Regions from separate parts of the Blautia sp. HA9023 genome, predicted to be linked through region 4. Evidence: predicted binding sites of a transcription regulator. Region 4 holds the regulator's gene; each other region holds the start of a gene.
The links. Region 4 encodes HrcA, which represses chaperone genes, less so after heat shock. Its sites were predicted from a motif close to TGTTAGCACTCNNNNNNNNNGAGTGCTAACA; they were not measured.

Region 1: a site for HrcA is predicted at 1,886-1,916, ahead of AC04Q6_RS07240 (Hsp20/alpha crystallin family protein). Genes of this name have one in related genera too.
Region 2: a site for HrcA is predicted at 925-955, ahead of groES (co-chaperone GroES). Genes of this name have one in related genera too.
Region 3: a site for HrcA is predicted at 1,929-1,959, ahead of AC04Q6_RS10645 (Hsp20/alpha crystallin family protein). Genes of this name have one in related genera too.

What each region holds. Positions count from the first base shown of each region.
Region 1 is NZ_JBWLUR010000006.1:703,297-706,721, reverse strand. Features, by position in the region: gene istA (IS21 family transposase) at 1-1,015, opposite strand, end outside; gene AC04Q6_RS07240 (Hsp20/alpha crystallin family protein) at 2,056-2,493, shown strand; gene AC04Q6_RS07235 (nucleoside hydrolase) at 2,927-3,425, shown strand, end outside.
Region 2 is NZ_JBWLUR010000009.1:90,158-93,582, forward strand. Features, by position in the region: gene codY (GTP-sensing pleiotropic transcriptional regulator CodY) at 1-650, shown strand, start outside; gene groES (co-chaperone GroES) at 991-1,275, shown strand; gene groL (chaperonin GroEL) at 1,323-2,942, shown strand; gene AC04Q6_RS14185 (DUF6106 family protein) at 3,060-3,425, shown strand, end outside.
Region 3 is NZ_JBWLUR010000008.1:148,894-152,318, reverse strand. Features, by position in the region: gene AC04Q6_RS10650 (glycoside hydrolase family 36 protein) at 1-1,525, opposite strand, end outside; gene AC04Q6_RS10645 (Hsp20/alpha crystallin family protein) at 2,140-2,592, shown strand; gene AC04Q6_RS10640 (phosphoribosyltransferase) at 2,901-3,425, shown strand, end outside.
Region 4 is NZ_JBWLUR010000008.1:729,395-732,819, forward strand. Features, by position in the region: gene AC04Q6_RS13330 (glycoside hydrolase family 172 protein) at 1-332, shown strand, start outside; gene AC04Q6_RS13335 (ABC transporter substrate-binding protein) at 348-1,601, shown strand; gene hrcA (heat-inducible transcriptional repressor HrcA) at 1,777-2,820, shown strand; gene grpE (nucleotide exchange factor GrpE) at 2,839-3,425, shown strand, end outside.

The DNA of each region.
Region 1 (3,425 bases), on a different contig from region 4:
TGTGATAATTGAACTGGACGGTGGCTGTTTTCCAGTCGCTCAGTTCAAAACGGGTAGCAGGTAATGGTGCCAGCAATGGTTTTTCTTCCTCAAGAAATAAGCTTCGCCGACTACCCTCTTTCTTCTGAAAGAGCCTTTGGTTGAACAGTTCTAGCTTATCTTTTATTGCACGGTTTAATTCTGCAAGGGAAAAGAACTGTTCATCCCGAAGTGCTGCTGTTATCCAGGTAGAGATATTTCCTACCGTTCCTTCAGCATTCGGCTTATCCTTGGGAGCTCTGACACGAGCCGGAATAATAGCGGTGCAATAATGTTCAGCTAGTTCCTGATAAGTTTCATTGATCTGCTGGTCTTTCCATCCCCCATTGTGAATAACTGCGGTTTTGCAGTTATCCGGTACGAGGATTCTGGCAACACCGCCAAAGTACTCATACATATGGACATGAGCATTGATCCATGATCTCTGCTTCATATCCAGAAATGCTTCCACATATGCATACTGACTGTAAGTCATTACACCTACAAAGATGTAAGATTTTAAGATTTCACCAGTGTCAGGATCAATAATTGTTGCCGGATCACCAGCCCAGTCAACCTCAACCTGTTCGCCGGGTTTACGGTTGATATGCATGGTAGCACGATGTTTCTGCTCATCCTGTTGGATGTGATAGCAGAATTGTGAATACATGAGTGGTTCTTCACCGTTGGCACGGCAATCCTCTATGTACTCAGTCCATAAGAGCTTTTTGGTGACTCCATTACGGAGCAGTTCCTTACGGATGTAAGCGTAGTCGGGCATCTTCTTACTGGCAGATACCTTGCTCTCTTTCGAGAACATGAGCTTTTGAAGCTCTGTGTCGGTCATTGATTCATCAAGAGGCCAAGAGATATTTAGTTCTCTGGCACGTTTTTGAACTTTGACGACAGTTTTTTGTGAAACACCACAGCTTGCCATGATGTTACGTTGTGAGAATCCCAATCCGGTAAGCCGGATGATTTCTCGATATTTGGTCATAATCGTGACCTCCTCATAATGAATTTACACTAAAAGTGCATAACATCATTATAAGGGTTTAGGAAAAATGTGATTCCATTTTTGCCGGAATCGTGATTCCCTAAAAAACGGAACATTGATTTCCATACGCCGGACAGGTGATGGATTTCACCCCGGATTATTCAACTTACTTGTATCAGGAGGGGTACAAGCCCCTCCTGATAAACTGCGGAACAGTTATTCGGTTATGAGCAAGTAGCGAAAGCGGATTGCGAATATCCGATTGACCCAATTGATCATTTTCCGACAGACTGCTTTATTCTTTTTTATAATCACTGCTTTTTAAACGTACGATAAATTTAATACCTTTATCCATCATATGTATAAACGCAGGTGTAGAAGGATATCCTCGGTCCATGATAATGATAAATGGAATATTTCCTATTGTTTCCGGTATTCGCTCTAATTGCTTTTATGCCAGGCGCATCTCATCAAATTTTACTTTGTTACAATCACTTTCTAGTATCATGCGATTCATTACATCATAGATACAGCCTAATCCTATTTGAGCCTGGGGTTTTGTATTTTTTCGGCTTGCAGAACCATACAGTTCCAGCGTTTCAGCAGTGGTAGGAATATTAATGTCTGAGCCGTCTGCCGACAAAATGCCTTAAATTCATTAGAACTCATTTTTTCTATGTCCATGAATGTACGTTTTTGAGAATGTTTCATCAGCATCACATCCTTTTCTGCGGCAGGTTCATGGTTTTTTTTTACAATATAAGCATATAAAAAAAAGCAGAAGACATCTAATTTTTTTAGAATAAATATCGTCTGCTTTAAGTTAATGACATTGCATAAAATCAAGGCTTCACAAATTCTTCACAAAATAATTAGCACTCATCTCTTGACAGTGCTAATAATGCGTGTTATAGTACATACAGAACAAAGGAAGAGAGAAAAAGAAATCTTCCGGAGAAAGTTCTTACAGAGTTTTCAGAAACAGTAAATTAAAAACGCCTGCATAATATGCAGCGAATATAGATCAGGAGGAATGAGTTATGTTAATGCCAAGTATTTTCGGAGAAGATTTATTTGATGATTTTATGGGATATCCTGCAGGCCGTCAGGCAGCTGCCAATGCTTATCCTCAGGTGAAAGATATGATGAAGACAGATATCCGTGATGTTGACGGAAATTATGAACTGGATATCGATCTTCCGGGATTTAAGAAAGAAGATGTGAAGATCCAGCTGAAGGATGGTTATCTGAACATCCAGGCAACCAGAGAAGAGAAGAAAGATGAGAAGGATGAGAAAGGCAAATATGTTCGCAGAGAGCGTTATACAGGAACCTGCAACAGAAGCTTTTATGTAGGACCAAATATTAAACATGAAGATATCCATGCGAAATATGAGAACGGAATCCTTCACGTAACATTCCCGAAAGAAGAGACCAAGAAAGAAGTAGAAGAGAAGAAATTTATTGCAATTGACTGATCTAATAGAGGAAGCCCCCATCTTAAGGCTGTAAGCCCCAGGTGACGGGATGATGTCATAGCAGCAATATCCGGAACAACCCAAACGGATATGAAGATTCCAAATGTCATATTGCATTTGTTTAATATAAACCCCCTTTTTTTCACCCCTCTGCCAACCCCGGCAGAGGGGCTTTTTGCGTTCCAGTCTGAAGTGCACAGGTATGTAGAAAGCCCAGTGTTGTGCTCGCACATAAGCTGGGCTTTCTACATACCTGTATAGGGCGGACGCCCGACATCGAGATGCAGCGCAGCGGAATCGAGATGCCGCACTTCAGACGTACCTTTTGAATATCTTTACACCTTTTCCCCACTCTGTTATACTTGGAACAGGTAAACAGCGGAAATTCGGTAATACTATAAATTGGGGAAAGAGTTTTTACAGAGGTGAACATATGGGAGATAGAATCAAGGTTATTATGGACTGCGATCCGGGAATTGATGACGGCATTGCGCTGGCTTATGCGGCGGCACATCAGGACGAATTGGAGCTTCTTGCGATAACAACATTTGCAGGAAACGCTACCATTGATAAAGTAACGAAGAATGCACTGGAACTGGCAGATTTTTACGGACTGAAAGTTCCTGTGGCAAAAGGCCAGGAGCGCCCTCTTGTAAAAGAGCCGCTTCATGCAGAAGAATTCCACGGAGAGACAGGCCTTGGCCACTGTGTTCTGCCGGAGACAAAAAAAGAGCTCGCATCAGACAATGCAGTGCTTTTTATCCGTGATATTCTGAATGACCTTCCGGAAGGTGAACAGGTAACGGTGATCGAGACAGCACCAATGACCAACCTTGCATTGCTTTTGAGGATTTTTCCGGAGGTGAAGGAGAAGATCCGCCAGATCGTATTTATGGGCGGCGCGGCGAAAGGCGGAAACATCACACCGGCAG
Region 2 (3,425 bases), on a different contig from region 4:
AGAAAGGTAAGGTTCTGGGAGTCAGTATCTGTCCGGGCGTAGATGAGATCACAGAGCTGATCGATGATAAGATCGGCGGACATATTGATCCGTTATTGAACGAGAGATTTCTTGGCGTTCTTTCTACCAAGGAGAATGTCAATCTCCAGACACTTGGCTTTGAGCATGTACCAGGGAATTATCAGGGAATCGTAAACCCTATCGATATTGCAGGTGAGAGACTGGGAACATTATTTATGTATCGTAACGATCATCCGTATGATATTGAAGATATTATTGTCAGTGAGTACGGTACAACTGTTGTAGGTCTGGAAATGATGCGTGCGGTTCATGATGAGAATGCGGAGGAAGACAGAAAGCAGCAGATCGTGAAATCTGCGTTCAGTACCCTGTCCTTCTCAGAGCTTGAGGCGATCATCCATATCTTTGATGAACTGGATGGAGACGAAGGCATCCTTGTTGCCAGCAAGATTGCTGACCGCGTAGGTATCACCAGATCTGTGATCGTAAATGCACTGCGTAAATTTGAGAGTGCAGGTGTGATCGAGTCCCGTTCTTCCGGTATGAAGGGAACTTACATTAAGGTTCTTAATGAAGTAATCTTCGACGAGCTTGAGGAGATCAAGGCACAGAGAAACAAAAAGGCATAATGCGATCTGCATTATCTGCCGACTGATAATATAAGATAAAGAACGTGACGAAAGAGACTACCCGTTATTGTGGGCAGTCTCTTTTTTACTGAAATTCTTTTGCAGGATCGCATAAAAGGAAAGTGTATCTTTTTAGAAAAAATCAAAATAAATAATGAAATTAAGAAAATAAGAGAAAACAAGAGTATAAAAGAGATATAAAGAGAATAAACTAGAAATAGTATATCTTAAAAGAGTTGCGAAAAAACGTGAAATTCACTAATATAGCCATAGTGATTAGCACTCGTAGAAAGTGAGTGCTAGCAAACGAAAATGGAACTGATAAGGAGGAACATAGATCATGAAGTTAGTACCTTTAGGCGACAGAGTAGTATTAAAACAGGTTGAGGCAGAAGAGACAACAGCATCCGGAATCGTACTTCCGGGACAGGCACAGGAGAAACCACAGCAGGCAGAAGTTATCGCAGTTGGTCCTGGCGGAGTTGTAAATGGCAAAGAAGTAAAGATGGAAGTAGAAGTCGGAAACACTGTTATTTACTCCAAATATGCAGGAACAGAAGTTAAGATGGATGGTACGGATTACATCATTGTAAAACAGGAAGATATCCTGGCAGTTATTAAATAATATAAACATCTTATCGTATATCAATATAAATAGGAGGTCATTTTATCATGGCAAAAGAAATTAAATATGGCGCAGAAGCAAGAGCAGCACTTGAAGCTGGTGTAAATAAACTTGCAGATACAGTAAGAGTAACACTTGGACCGAAAGGAAGAAACGTAGTACTTGACAAATCTTTCGGTGCTCCGCTTATCACAAACGATGGTGTTTCCATCGCAAAAGAGATCGAGCTTGAGGACGGATTCGAGAACATGGGTGCTCAGATCATCAAGGAAGTTGCATCCAAGACAAACGATGTAGCAGGTGATGGTACTACAACAGCGACTGTACTTGCTCAGGCAATGGTTCATGAGGGAATGAAGAACCTGGCAGCAGGTGCCAACCCGATCATCCTCAGAAAAGGTATGAAAAAAGCAACAGATGTTGCAGTAGAAGCAATCAAGAACATGAGCCAGGCAATCAACGGCAAAGAGCAGATCGCTAACGTAGCAGCAATCTCTGCAAGTGATGAGCAGGTTGGACAGCTTGTTGCTGATGCTATGGAGAAAGTTTCCAAAGACGGTGTTATCACTGTTGAGGAGTCCAAGACCATGCATACAGAGCTTGACCTTGTAGAAGGTATGCAGTTTGACCGTGGATATATTTCCGCATACATGTCCACAGATATGGAGAAAATGGAGGCAACTCTTGATGATCCGTACATCCTGATCACAGACAAGAAGATCAGCAATATCCAGGAGATCCTTCCACTTCTTGAGCAGGTTGTTCAGGCCGGTGCGAAACTTCTCATCATCGCTGAGGATGTTGAGGGTGAGGCCCTTACAACTCTGATCGTCAACAAACTGAGAGGAACCTTCCAGGTAGTAGCTGTAAAAGCTCCTGGCTATGGTGACAGAAGAAAAGAGATGCTTCAGGATATCGCGATCCTGACAGGCGGACAGGTGATCTCCGATGAGCTTGGTCTTGACCTGAAAGAAGCTAAGATGGAGCAGCTTGGACGTGCAAAATCTGTTAAAGTTGCAAAAGAGAACACAGTTATCGTTGATGGTCTCGGTGACAAAGATGCCATTGCAAAACGTGTTGCACAGATCCGTGCTCAGATCGAGGAGACAAAATCCGAGTTCGATAAAGAGAAACTTCAGGAGAGACTTGCAAAACTGGCTGGCGGCGTAGCTGTTATCCGTGTAGGTGCTGCTACTGAGACAGAGATGAAAGAAGCAAAACTTCGTCTTGAGGATGCTCTTGCAGCAACAAGAGCAGCTGTTGAGGAAGGTATCATCGCAGGTGGCGGATCTGCTTACATCCATGCTTCCAAAGAGGTTGCAAAACTTGCAACAACTCTTGAAGGAGATGAGAAGACAGGTGCTTATGTGATCCTGAAAGCTCTTGAGGCTCCGCTGTTCCACATCGCTGCAAACGCAGGACTGGAAGGCGCTGTTATTATCAACAAAGTAAGAGAGTCTGAGATCGGTACAGGCTTCGATGCTCTCAATGAGAAATACGTAAACATGGTTGAGAACGGAATCCTTGATCCGGCTAAGGTTACAAGAAGTGCTCTTCAGAATGCTACAAGTGTTGCATCTACACTCCTTACAACAGAGGCTGTAGTTTCCACAATCAAAGAAGATACTCCGGCTCCGGCTGCAAACCCGGGAATGGGAATGATGTAATTATCAGCTGAGCAGGTGAAATAATTAATTCACAAAATGAGAGGGCCTGCGTCATAGACGCGGCTCTCTTTTTGTGTTATAATCAAAAAGTCAGTAAATTACGAAAGGAAGAAACAAATGAGTGACTTATATTCAGAGCTTCTGGTAAAAAAGAAGCAGACAGCGAAAGATCTGGTTGTGAAATACGGTCTGATAGCGCTGACGGTGATCATGGTTCTGGGAGGCCTTGTGCTGAATGTACTTTTGCTGGTACCGGCTATTGCACTTGGTATTGCATGTTATTTTGTAATACCGAAGACAGATCTGGAGTACGAGTATCTGTTTGTTAACGGAGAACTGGACATTGATATGATCATGTCAAAATCAAAAAGGAAAAGAGTGAAATCGCTCCAGCTTGCGGAGGCAGACCTTGTGGCACCATTAAAGTCCCACAGAATGGACTATTATAATGGCAATCAGAAGATGAAAGAGTATGATTTTTCA
Region 3 (3,425 bases), 580 kb from region 4:
CTTCCGGGCAGTCGATCTCCTCCCAGTCAAGTGGAACAAAATGCTCTTTCTGTTCTGATGCCCGCAGCATGATCTGATGAAGCTCCTCAAATTCTTCCGGGTTCAGAACTCCAGGTTTTGCGGATACAAACAGTGGTGTGCCGCTCTTTGCAAGAACGTCTGCCCACTGACGGTTTTTATCCCACGGGATCATTCCGAAAATACCTACACAGTCTGCATCAATATGATAAAAAGCATTGTGCTGTGGGAGACGGAATGCCAGTGTATTTACTCCCATTCTTCTGGTACGCTCCCAGATACGTCCGCTGGTATCGTCACCGGTCCGGTTCAGGTGCATCAGACCTGCGCCCAGGTGTCCGATAGTGTTGCAGCCGATGATCACTGCGTTATTACTGCGGGAAGCATCGTAAACTTCCTGATAAAGCATTTTTACAATTTCTGCACTGGTTTTGGTCTGGTCGTAGAAATGCCATTTCTCCATGGAATTATCTCTTAAATTTGCCTCAAATCCCCATTTTCCAAAAAGATCAAAAGTTGAAAAATCATGTTTGATCAGAGTGTATCCCCAGTCGCAGATCCGTTCGATATCTCTTCGGATATATGCCAGTGCGTCCGGATGGGACGGGTCGAGACAGTCATTATAGGAAATCCTCCACTCATCCGGGATGTTCTCATCCTCATTAAGAAGCAGACGTACCCAGATTCCCGGGCGGACACCTTTTTCTTTCAGCTTGTCTGCAAGGCCTTTCATATCCGGGAACTTGGCGTTACCTTTTGTCCATGGTCCTCCGTTGTATTCGTCCAGGCGGTGATGCTCCTGCCAGCAGTCATCAATAACCATGAATGGAGGATTTTTTACCCCTTCGGTCAGTTTCAGGATGTAATCGGTATCACTTAAGATCTCCTCTTCAGAGCTGTCGCCGTAAGCATAGTACCAGTTGTTGCTTCCATATACCGGGAACTCCGGGAAAATCGGATCTGTACACATTTTTTTGCAGAATTCCTGTGCAGTCTCAAAAGTATCTGCTCCTTCTGATTCCATGCAGACGATCTGTGCGGCATGCAGCTTTCTTCCTTTCAGCTGTACTCCTGTATTACCGCAGCGAACATCCAGAAATAATGTGATTCCCTTTGTATCTGCCTGCCAGCAGCACATAGCGGAAGGGCGGACCTTTACACCAAAGCAAAGGACTTTCTCAGAAAGCTTCGCCAAAAAATACCATGGCAGATAACGATTACCGCTCATTCCATGCCATTCCACATCACCATAGGTACGTTCCCAGGCATCTCCCAGGAATCTGGCGGATTTTGGGATCTTGTAATTCCATCTCAGTTTTACACATCTCACTGCATCCTCTGAGGTGACAAATATATCCTCATGTTCACCTGCATCCTGAAATTCCACGGTAGTCGCACCGGCCGTTACTGTCGGCTGTCCTCCCTGGCATACCAGTCTCTCATCTTCTGTCTCCACAGTTACATAATCCGGTACACCCAGTTTAAAATCTGCATATTTTTTCTTCATTTCTTTCTCCTCCTGCATTTTTCCAACTATTCAGCACATCCTTTTATTGTCAGTCCAATCCAAAATGACATAGTCAAGCGGATATTCGCAATCCGCTTTGCTACGTAGCTCTACACCAAATAACTGCTCCGCAGTTTATCAGGAGGAGCTTGCACTCCTCCTGATACAAGCAAGTCCCCACCCACTGCTTATTGCTTTTCGCAACCCCGCAGGGGACTTACTTGATTTGGTTAAAATTTTTCTTCAACGCATGTCATCTATATGCCTTATTATATTGATTTTTTTTCTTTTTTCTATGCTTTAAAGTTTCTATAACATTGCAGAATGTTCAATCCGTGTCTTTGATATGACTAAGGGTGGAAGTTACTTTTTCATTTTACCGTTCACAAATTCTTCACAAAAAAATTAGCACTCAAGGCTTGACAGTGCTAATAATACGTGTTATAGTACATATAGAACAAAGGAAGAGAGAAAAAAAGAAGAGCTTCCGGATGTTCCAGATAACTAAGACATCACCACAGCGGAATAAACCGCAATGGTAAGACCGACAACAGCTGGATCCCCTTGATCCGATCCGCCGGAACGGCGTTTCAATTTGAAAGGAGAAATGACTTATGATGTTCCCGAGTGTATTTGGAGAAAACTTATTTGATGACTGGATGGATGATTTTGGTTTCAGAGATAACTTCTTTGGCGGCAAGAATCCTCTTTATGGCAAACATGCCAAAAATATTATGAAAACTGATGTACGTGAGACTGATAAAGGCTATGAACTGGATGTAGATCTTCCTGGATTTAAGAAAGATGAAGTTCAGGTACAGCTGAAAGATGGTTATCTTACTATCTCCGCTGCCAAAGGCCTTGATAAAGATGAGGAAGATAAAAAAGGCAATTATATCCGCCGTGAGCGTTATGCAGGCAGCACAAGCAGAAGCTTCTATGTTGGTAATGGCGTAAAGACCGAAGATGTTCATGCTAAATTCGAGAATGGTGTTCTGAGACTTTCCGTTCCGAAAAAAGCAGCCGAAGAAATCGAAGCTGACAAATATGTATCTATTGAAGGATAACAATGACTCACTTTCACAGGAGGAGGGGAATCCACAGTGATTCCCCTCCTCCTCTTTTTATACATAACACCAGCCACTCGCATTCCACTTCGCTGCATTCTCATTGTCAAAAAATTCATAATATCGGGCATTTTTTAACAAAGTTATTAGTATTTCAGAATATTTTTTTGTATATTTTGCAGTACATTATTCCATTTTTTTGAAGTTAATGGTATAATATGCACATTAACTAAATCTGTTTCGCAATCTTTCAGGACAATACTCCTGAACAGCCACGTAAAACACGATCATGACAGGAGGTTTTTATTATGGATCAGGACAAAATGATTAAAATCTATGCACGTAGTGACAGCCGCATTCAGCTGAAAATGATTCCGGGACATTTCGTAACTTCTCAGTCTCATATCACGCATTATCTGGACCTCACCACCATGAAATCCAGATGCGCCGAAGCGCAACGTATCGCAGCCACTCTCGCAACAAATTATGAAGCATCCATTCCGGTAGACACCATCGTCTGCATGGACGGACTTGAAGTGATCGGTGCCTATCTCGCTGAAGAACTGACCAAAGCCGGTGTACTTTCCATGAACGCTCACCAGACCATTTACGTCATCACACCGGAATTCAACAGCACCGGACAGATGATCTTCCGCGACAACTATGAGCCGATGATCAATGGTAAAAACATCCTCATCCTCAACGGTTCCATTACCACCGGTTCCACACTGAACCGTGCCATCGAAAGCATTCTCTATTACGGTGGCAAGATTCGCGGTGTCGCAGCCATCTACAGCAGCGTAGACAGCGTAGCCACCCTCCCTGTCCACTCT
Region 4 (3,425 bases):
GCTTTGCCAAACAGGTGGATGGAAAAACCGTGGAACAGAATTATAACACACCATATCTGGGATATCCGTATTATTCTGCCCATGACGAACTGATCCACAATTTTTATCATAATGATGACTGCCCGCCAATGAGAGGCTTTTACAGATGGCACTTACAGGATCCGATCTGCTTTGAAGAGGATCTTCGCGTTACGATCCAGCAGATAGGCGTCGGATACCGTGGCCTGTTTGAACGACAGGATGATGTGGCAAGTGTAGCGTACTGGTATCAGACACTTCCTCATGCACCGTTCCAGCCGTTGATGTCAAAAGAGGATAGATGGCCCAGATAAAAAGGGTGGTAGAGATTGAAAAAACAGGTATTTTGCGGGGTATTTGCCCTGGCTCTGGCAGTGACAGGATGTGGAGCCCAGAAGAAGGAGACTGCATCTGATATTGTGCCGGAGAACAGACAGGAACTGACGATCCTTCATATGGATGCAGACACAGAGGGCTTTGATTCTTTTATCAGTCAGGCGGAAAAGGATCTTGGAATAGAGATCCATATCGAAAAATGTCCGTCTAATGCGGACAATCGCCAGGCCAAAATAGCAACTCTTCTGACATCAGGAGATGATTCTGTTGATCTGATCACAGTAAATGATGAGATGATATCCGAATTTAAGCATAAGGGATTTCTTCTTCCGCTGGAAGATACGGTTATGACAGAGGAGACAGCGGCGAATTTTCCACAGGAATACCTGAAAGAAATATGCATGTCAGACGGACATATTTTTTCGGTACCGTTCAGGATGGATATCATGGCATTCTGGGTGAACCAGGAATTGCTGGATCAGGCTGGTCTGGACAGACTCTCCTGTCTCAGTGATCTTGAGATCCTTCAGAAAAAGCTTCAGAATACGGGAAAATATGCATACGGGGATGCATGGGAGATTTCTTACATATATAATAGTATCAGCGAGTATGTCGATTTTTTCGGAGGAGATTATACAGACTGGACGGATCCGAAAACAAGAGAAGCGGCAGAATATATGAAGCGAATGCTGGATACAGGGATGATATCAGAGGAGAATCTGATCGACCAGCATGACCAGCTGAATGAAAAATTTATAAACGGCCAGTATGGATGTATGTTCATGTATACTGGTGCGTTGAGTACCTTTCAGAATGCAGGCGTGTATGGAAAAGATAAGCTCCATATGGCACCATTTCCGGAATTTGACGAGAAGGTGACCAATATCGCAACCTGGCAGTATGTACTGAATAAAAATTCTGATCATAAAGAAGCAGCTCTGAAGTTCCTCCAGTATGTGTCCGGATATGAGGCCAGTAAAAATTACGGACAGCTGACAAAAATGTGTCCGGCAAGACTGGATGTGATCGAGGATAAGAATTTTGATCTGGATGGCATTGAAATGATCCGGCAATATCTGAAAGATTATAAGCTGAAGGCAAGACCACTGTGTGCCGATTCCATAGAAGCTGTTTCGTCCATGGGGACGGAATTTCAGAAATATGTGCTGGGACAGAAAACAGAAGCGGAATTTTTTGCTGGGGCACAGAACTGCATAGACCAGTATTACAAAAAAGCATCGTACTGATGCTTTTTTTGTTTTGAAAAAATAAGAACTTTTTTTCAAAACATATTGACAAATATTTTACATGGTGATATCTTAAAGACTGTAGATGTTAGCACTCCACTAAAATGAGTGCTAACAGATATAAAAAAAGAATCAACATCCGTCAGGAAGAATAAAAAGGAAAGGAGATGGCTTCATGGAAGAGGTGTTGAATGAGCGCAAGCAAAAAATCTTGAAAGCAATCATCAAGACCTATATGGAAACCGGAGAACCGGTTGGCTCCAGGACCATTTCCAAGTATGCGGATCTCAATGTAAGTTCCGCAACGATCCGAAATGAAATGTCAGACCTGACAGATATGGGCTATATCGTCCAGCCTCATACCTCAGCAGGAAGAATTCCTTCTGATAAGGGCTACAGACTTTACGTCAATGAGCTGATGAAGGAGAAGGAAGCAGAGGTTGCAGAGCTGCGAGATCTGATCATTGAGAAGACAGATAAGATGGATAAGGTGCTTAAGAAGGTTGCGAAGGTTCTTGCTTCCAATACCAACTATGCTACCATGGTTTCCGTTCCGCAGTACAGCGGCAACAAGATCAAGTTCATCCAGCTGTCGAGAATGAGCGAGCTTCAGCTTGTGGCAGTGGTTGTCAGTGACAACAACACAGTCCGGAACCAGATCATCAATCTGGATGAGGAAATGGACGACCAGACGATCCTGAAACTGAATCTTCTTCTTAATACCAATCTCAATGGGATCCCGATCCAGGATATCAACCTTGGGATGATCGCCAGACTGAAGGAACAGGCAGGCAGCCACAGCGGTGTGGTGGCAACGGTTCTGGATGCAGTGGCAGCCACCATTCATGTGGAAGAGGAAGATATGGAGATCTATACTTCAGGTGCAACGAACATCTTCAAGTATCCGGAACTTGCCGATAAAGAGAAGGCAACGGAGCTGATCTCCGCATTTGAGGAGAAGCATGAACTTGCCGATCTTGTAAAAGAACAGATGTCAGATGGAGAGAATACAGGAATCCAGGTTTACATCGGTGATGAGATGCCGATCCAGACCATGAAGGACTGCAGCATTGTAACTGCCAGATATGAACTGGGAGACGGAATGTACGGAACCATCGGGATCATCGGTCCCAAACGAATGGATTATGAGAATGTAGTGGACAGTCTGAAGGAACTGAAGAATCATCTGGATGACGTTTTGAAAAAGAAGAAAACTTAGAAAGGCGGTAGAAAAAAAGTGTCGGAGGAAACAAAGAAAACATCCGAAGAGCAGGAAGCGGAGAAGGAAATCCCCGTAACTGACGGAGATCAGGAAGAAGAAAACCTGACACCGGAGGGAGAAGATCTGCCGGAGGAAGAAAACAATACTCCAGGCGAAGAAGCTGCCTCAGAGGATAAAAAAGAAGAAAAATCAAAAACTTCCTTCTTCGGAAAGAAGAAAAAAGATAAATCTGAGCAGAAGGTGGAGGAGCTTACCGATCGCCTGAAGCGTACCATGGCTGAATTTGATAATTTCCGTAAAAGAACGGAAAAAGAAAAATCCAGCATGTACATTATCGGAGCAAAAGAGATCGTTGAAAAGATCCTGCCGGTTGTGGATAACTTCGAAAGAGGTCTTGCACAGGCACAGGAAGGTGATGCTTTTGCAGATGGAATGAAAATGATCTACAAGCAGCTTACCACAACACTGGATGAGCTTGGTGTGAAGCCGATCGAAGCAGTGGGAAAGGAATTCAACCCGGATTTCCACAATGCAGTGATGCATGTGGAGGATGAAGAGGTTGGAGAGAACATCGTGGTGGAAGAATTCCAGAAGGGTTACAC